Regions from separate parts of the Planococcus sp. ANT_H30 genome, predicted to be linked through region 1. Evidence: a T-box and tRNA genes for the amino acid it is inferred to sense, from the RefSeq annotation. Region 1 holds a T-box; the other holds one or more tRNA genes.

Region 1 (3,562 bases):
TGGTTTTTTCTTCACAAACGAAAACGTGATCGACTTTGCAACAGCGAAAACTTCGGATACCGATTTGTTCGCTGACTATTACCGTTTAATGGCGGCAGAAGGTATTTACTTGCCGCCGTCTCAATTTGAAGGCATGTTCCTATCGACTGCCCACACGGAAGAGCATATCGCAAAAACCGTAGAAGCATTCCATACCGTATTTGCTAAATTGGCACGCTAAAAATAGACAGGGCTATCCTAAAAGGTCATAAAAATGACCCTTTGGGATAGCCCTTTTTTTAGAATGATTTTGATCTGTTTAGGTAGTCGCTTTTATCTCAATAGTTAGTAGTGAAAAATTAGCAAGATATAGAAAATCGGCATTGCTGTTCCAAAGCTCGCTCCAAGTTATTCATCTCGTCTCACATTGTTACGCTCAAAACGACCGAAGCAACATAAAAAAGCAAAGCTACCTTAAAAATCTATATTTATTTGTTAAACAAAGTAAGAAAACAACATCAACTACCTACCCCACACGACCGAAGCGATGTATAGAACCTAAGAAAAACGATTATCCCAGTTCAATGCAACCTTACTTAGCGACGGCGCGTGCACCACCGCGGCCGAGCGTCTCCAGAACTTTACACCCTCTACTCCCACATAAAATAGGTGCACTTATGCAACCACCACTCCCTAGCTGAGGCGCGTCGCGGGCTAGGCGAAGCAAAAAGACCGGTGAACTTCCGGGCTTATTGCGAGAGCCATGCCCAAAGCGACCGAAGCGGCATAAGAAAGCGAAGCTACTTTATCGAACTTGCACCCCCACATCAATCTTCATTCACTAGGCGAAGTAACAAAACAACACCAACTACCCACCCTACACCACCAAAGCCATGTCCATTGACTAAGCAAGGAGCGAGCACGGGCTAGGCGAAGCAAAAAGACCGGTGAACTTCCGGGCTTATTGCGGGAGCCATGCCAAAAGCGACCGAAGCGGCATAAGAAAGTGAGGCTACCTTATTTACATCACACTACAAAGCCGAAATTCATTCGTTAAGCGAAGTGAGAAAACAACACCAACTATCTACCCACACTACCAAAGCTATGTCCATTGACTAAGCGAGGCGCGTCCAAGGGCTAGGCGAAGCAAAAAGACCGGTGAACTTCCGGGCTTATTGCGGGAGCCATGCCCAAAGCGACCGAAGCGGCATAAGAAAGCGAAGCTGCCTAACTTACCTCATACCAAAAAATCTATATTTATTTGTTAAGCGAAGTGAGAAAACAACACCAACTACCTACCCTACACCACCAAAGCCATGTCCATTAACTAAGCAAGGAGCGATCACGGGCTAGGCGAAGCAAAAAGACCGGCGCACTTCCGGGCTTATTGCGAGAGCCATGCCCAAAGCGACTGAAGCGACATAAGAAAGCAGAAATAACTACCACCTCAATCAAACCTTACAAAATAAACTTGACGCTAAAACCAAGTATTGAGTACAATAAGAGTAATTAGATATTCATGCGTTGAAGAGGATAGTAAATTGTGCGTTACATTTCAGAGAGAAGACCAGTTGGTGAGAGGTTTTCATGAGCGTCCAGTTGAATGTCACCTCCGAGCAGTTGCCGTGAAACGAGTAGCGGGAACCGGACTGAACATCCGTTATGAAACTTGAGAGCCAGGTGTGCAAGTGGACCTGTGTATAAAGGTGGTACCGCGAAAAACTCCTTCGTCCTTTACAGACGACGGGAGTTTTTTGCGTTCTACCAGAAATTAAAGGAGGAATTCCGATGACTGAACAAATGTCCACCAAGTACGATCCACAATCGATTGAAAAAGGGCGTTACGATTGGTGGGTCAACAACAAATTCTTCGAAGCAAAACCTGAAAGCGGCAAAACGCCGTATACCATTGTGATTCCACCACCAAACGTTACCGGCAAGTTGCACTTAGGCCACGCGTGGGATACCACATTACAAGACATCATGACACGCATGAAACGCATGCAAGGCTTTGATGCGTTATGGCTTCCAGGAATGGACCATGCCGGTATTGCAACGCAAGCAAAAGTGGAAGGCAAGCTGAAAGAAGAAGGACGTTCACGCTATGACTTAGGACGCGAAGCGTTTCTTGAAGAATCATGGAAATGGAAAGATCAATACGCAGGGCACATTCGCGAGCAATGGGCAAAACTAGGGCTAGGTCTTGATTATTCGCGTGAGCGTTTTACATTAGATGACGGCTTATCAAAAGCAGTAAGAGAAGTATTTGTTAAGCTGTATGAGAAAAAACTCATTTACCGCGGCAAATACATCATCAACTGGGACCCGAACACAAAAACAGCGATTTCCGATATTGAAGTTATTTACAAAGACGTACAAGGTGCGTTTTATCATATGCGTTACCCACTTGCAGATGGTAGTGGTCATATTGAAATCGCCACGACACGTCCCGAAACAATGCTTGGCGATACAGCCGTTGCCGTTCACCCGAAAGACGAGCGTTACCAGCACTTGATCGGCAAGAAAGTAATTTTGCCAATTATTGGCCGAGAAATTGAAATTGTAGCGGATGATTACGTGGATAGAGAATTTGGAAGTGGTGCTGTAAAAATTACACCGGCTCACGACCCGAATGACTTTGAAATTGGAAACCGTCATCATTTAGAACGCGTACTAGTTATGCATGAAGACGGTTCGATGAACGAAAACGCTGGCAAGTATGAAGGACTGGATCGTTTTGAATGTCGGAAGCAAATTGTCAAAGATCTGCAAGACCTGGATGTGTTATTTAAAATTGAAGAGCATTTGCATTCAGTAGGCCATTCTGAGCGTAGCGGAGCAGTGGTTGAGCCTTACCTATCAACACAATGGTTTGTCGATATGAAACCACTTGCTGCTGCTTCAGTTGAGGCACAAAAAAACGATGCGGGTGTTAACTTTGTGCCGGATCGTTTTGAGAAAACCTATTTGCACTGGATGGAAAATATTCGCGACTGGTGTATTTCGCGCCAACTTTGGTGGGGACATCAAATTCCAGCTTGGTATCATAACGAAACAGGCGAAATCTATGTAGGTCACGAAGCACCGGCAGACGCTGAAAACTGGACACAAGACGAAGACGTATTAGACACGTGGTTCTCATCTGCTTTATGGCCGTTCTCGACACTTGGCTGGCCAGAAGAAAACGATGATCTTAGCCGTTACTACCCGACGGACGTATTAGTGACAGGCTACGACATCATTAACTTTTGGGTGTCACGGATGATTTTCCAAGCTTTAGAATTCACGGGTGAAAAACCGTTTAAAGATGTCTTGATTCACGGACTTGTGCGCGATGCTGAAGGGCGTAAAATGTCCAAATCACTCGGCAACGGCGTTGACCCGATGGACGTTATTTCTGAGTACGGAGCCGATTCGCTGCGTTATTTCCTCGCAACAGCTTCGTCTCCAGGACAAGATCTTCGGTACGCAAACGACAAAGTCGAGTCCGTTTGGAACTTTGCCAATAAAATCTGGAATGCGTCTCGTTTTGCGTTGATGAACATGGAAGGCATGACGTACGACCAAATCGACTTGTCAGGCA
Region 2 (3,562 bases), on a different contig from region 1:
AAGTAATCGCTTTTATAATGAGATTCAATACCTTATAAACGAAGAGGTAATTTCAGGTTTTCCAGACGGTACTTTTCGTCCGAAAAGTAATGTCACAAGAGCACAAGCGGCAATCATGATAGGGAGAGCTATGGGTTATGATGGAAAACAAAGAAATACAAGCTTTTCAGATGTAAGCTCTTCAAAAGTTGCAAGTGGCTATATTGCTGAAGCTACTGAAAACTCTTTAATATCGGGGTATCCTGATGGAACGTTCAAGCCCGACAAAGTAGTAACAAGAGCAGAAATGGCAATAATATTAAATCGAGCTTTTTTCAATAAGACGATTACGCCTACCGTCTCTTTTAGCGATGTGGGCAAGAAGATGAGCTCATATTATTCTATTATGAATTTAGCTGCGATGGGAATCGTAAGCGGCTATGAAGATGGAACGTTCAAGCCCAATAATAGTTTGAACAGAGAACAGTTTTCTGCTTTTCTGGCAAGAGCATTTAATGCTGATTTTATCAAGTCACCTGACAAGACCGAAACGGTGTCACAACAACAAGCGATAAAAAAGGCTAAAAGTTATCTAGAATACACATCATTTTCTAGAAGCGGTTTGATCGCTCAATTAGAATATGAAGGGTTCAGTAATGCAGATGCGACGTATGCTGTGGACAAAATTAATGTGAATTGGAGAGGGCAAGCCGTAAAAATGGCCGAAAATTACCTCGAATACACATCCTTTTCAAGAAGCGGTTTGATCGCTCAATTAGAATATGAAGGGTTCAGTAATGCAGATGCGACGTATGCTGTGGACAAAATTAATGTGAATTGGAGAGAGCAAGCCGTAAAAATGGCTAAAAATTATCTCGAATACACATCCTTTTCAAGGAGCGGTTTGATCGCTCAATTAGAGTTTGAAGGGTTCAGTAATGCAGATGCGACGTATGCTGTGAATGCCGTAGGACTCTAGTAGAAGTATGTAGATAATCGAAAGAATCAACGGTGAATATGAGTAAAGATTTTGGTTACACATATTTTTAATTAATGATGAAAATGTAAGCTATAATATATTCATTTTACGACTTCTAAGTAGAAGTCGTTTTTGATTTCATCAAATTTATTTGTTGGAAGATTGACAATAAGTAATGCTTAATATATCCGATAGGATTTTAGAAAATACTAAACTACACAGAACATATGAAGCTCTTTTAACGTTAGTATATAGATTTCTAGGAATTTAAGAGAAAGGTTTAGAAGCTTCTTGTCATCTCTATAGTCTTGCATAGTAAACTTGAATAAAAAAAACCACTTCCTCTCTGATTTCAATCAGATAAGGAAGCGGTCTTTGGTAGTGGATTCTTATTCGGTATCCAACCACTACACCATTGAAGTTTGAAAAGTGCCTCAAACCATTGATAGATTAACATGTATGATTCCTACTGGGCTCGAACCAGCGACCTCTACCCTGTCAAGGTAGCGCTCTCCCAGCTGAGCTAAGGAATCTCAATTTCCAGGACAAATATAAGTATAGCTCGTCAGCAGAAAAAGTCAATAGTTTACAAAGAAGAAAAGAAGCCTGTTTAGGTCATTCGGTTAGTAGCATGTGGCGATTTGTATTGCTACAAGTCGATTAACCTACTGTCCAACACCTTTAAAGCCGGCATTTTTTGCTTCTTGTTCGGAACAGAACCATTCTTCTGGATTGGTTTGCTCGTAAGAAGAGTCGCTTGGCAGGTGGTAGATTTTATTGCCACTGCGGTTTATGTTGCCTTTAATATCGCAGTCGGTAGTTGCTTCTTTAGGGGGCGTGCTCGGAGTACTAGTTGGTTCTTGTCCGTAAGCTTCCGAGTCAAAGCCGCGGTCTGTTGAATAATTTTCATATTGCCAAATGCCTGTTTGGCTGTCTTTGGCGACTTGCTCTACTTGTTCAAAATCGTCAAGGTAACGTGTGTTTGGGGGAAAGACGTAAGCAACTCTGGCCAGTCCAGATGCTAGCATTTGTTCTTGAACGCTCTCACCATCGACATAAATGTAAGCAAGTAAACGGTCATAATCATCAAAGCGGTCACCGACATCAAATTCAATCGATACATCACCGGATTCGATCAAACGTTTGTTTTCTTCAGTGGCCTCACTACCAAGCGGTTGTTTGCCGAGGCGTGGATGATTGGTTTCGGGTGTGTCTATTAATAGGTAGCGAACCGTCACTTCTTCGCCTTCGTATATAATTTTTATAGTATCGCCATCAATAACTTGTGTTACTTCCACATCAATTTGGTCCGTGGTGCCAGAAGTGTCGGTCGATTCTAACATTCCGCAGCCCGATAGGAATAATACAGCAACTAGCATCAATTTTAGTTTCATCACAATCCCCACTTTCAGTTCTTCATAAGTATATAAATAATTATGTTACCTGGCAATTGGATAACGGCTCTAAGTCGATCGTTCCCGTCGTTAACGCTAAAAAACGGCATAATAAAACGCCTCTTTCAATCAAAATTGAAAAGGCGCCTTTATGTACGGGAGTGATAGAGTCTAATCCGTTTCCGCAATTAAAGTGTTGTCTCCGCGGGTGATGCTGTTTCAGCGTAATACAAAAGCGATTCTTCCGTGAGACCTTCTAATTTTTCCTTATTAACCCCAACTTCTAATTCACCCGTAAAAATAGTTTCCCACCAATAGGTCTGTTCATTCATTTTATTTCCCCCTCTGGTTTTAATTGTATTGTTTGACTATTCTATACCCTTAAAGGTTACACTAATAAACAAATAAGGTAAAAAAGCTGAAAAGCATTAAAAGGAGAGATTTGGCATGATTTCAATTGGCATCATTGGAACAGGAATTGTTGGCGAACGAATTATTAAGCAACTGGAACAAGAACATCATGTGGACATAAAAATAGTTTTTGATCCACAAACAGAGCGTCTTACGCAAATCAGTGAAACTTACGGAATCCCTATGGCGAAATCAGTGGAGGAAGTGCTGCATTCAGACATCAATTGGGTTTATATTGCGACGCCTCCCGCTTTTCACGAAGAAATCGCTGAACGTGCAGCTAGTGCAGGGATTAATATCCTGTGCGAAAAACCATTGGCCCACAATGTTGAAGGTGGCAAAGCGATGGTAAAAACTGTACAAAATAACCGAGTGCAAACTGCCATGCATTTCCCCTTAATGTATAAACCTGCAATTCGTGAAATGGCCAAGCGCATTAAGGAAGGCGATATCGGAAAAATTGTCCGAATCGAACTTCAAACTTTTTTCCCAGACTGGCCGAGGTTATGGCAACAAAATCCGTGGATTGGTTCAAGGAACCAAGGTGGATTTGTTCGTGAAGTGTTCCCTCATTATTTTCAATTAATGCATCGTCTCTTTGGAGCATTGTCGTTTACATCTCATCATATTACCTATCCAGAACAAGCGGATAAATGCGAAACTGGACTCATTGCACACGGACTTACCGAAGCAAAAATTCCTTTTTTACTGACAGGTATTAGCAATATTGGTCAAAAAGAATTATTGCAGTTTAAAGTGTATGGAGAACAGGGCGTGCTGACTCTAGAAAATTGGACAA

Evidence for each region. A T-box is a leader RNA that pairs with one kind of tRNA and senses whether it is charged. The one in region 1 lies ahead of FQ085_RS07400 (valine--tRNA ligase), so its partner is inferred to be a tRNA-Val.
Region 2: it has a tRNA-Val gene. The T-box ahead of FQ085_RS07400 (valine--tRNA ligase) is inferred to sense a tRNA for this amino acid. The anticodon was not compared.

The regions. Positions count from the first base shown of each region.
Region 1 is NZ_VOBJ01000002.1:295,720-299,281, reverse strand. It holds gene hemL (glutamate-1-semialdehyde 2,1-aminomutase) at 1-220, shown strand, start outside; T-box leader at 1,495-1,717, shown strand; gene FQ085_RS07400 (valine--tRNA ligase) at 1,768-3,562, shown strand, end outside.
Region 2 is NZ_VOBJ01000001.1:393,702-397,263, reverse strand. It holds gene FQ085_RS01980 (S-layer homology domain-containing protein) at 1-958, shown strand, start outside; tRNA gene FQ085_RS01975 (tRNA-Val) at 1,419-1,491, opposite strand; gene FQ085_RS01970 (thermonuclease family protein) at 1,624-2,352, opposite strand; gene FQ085_RS17970 (hypothetical protein) at 2,541-2,684, opposite strand; gene FQ085_RS01965 (Gfo/Idh/MocA family protein) at 2,800-3,562, shown strand, end outside.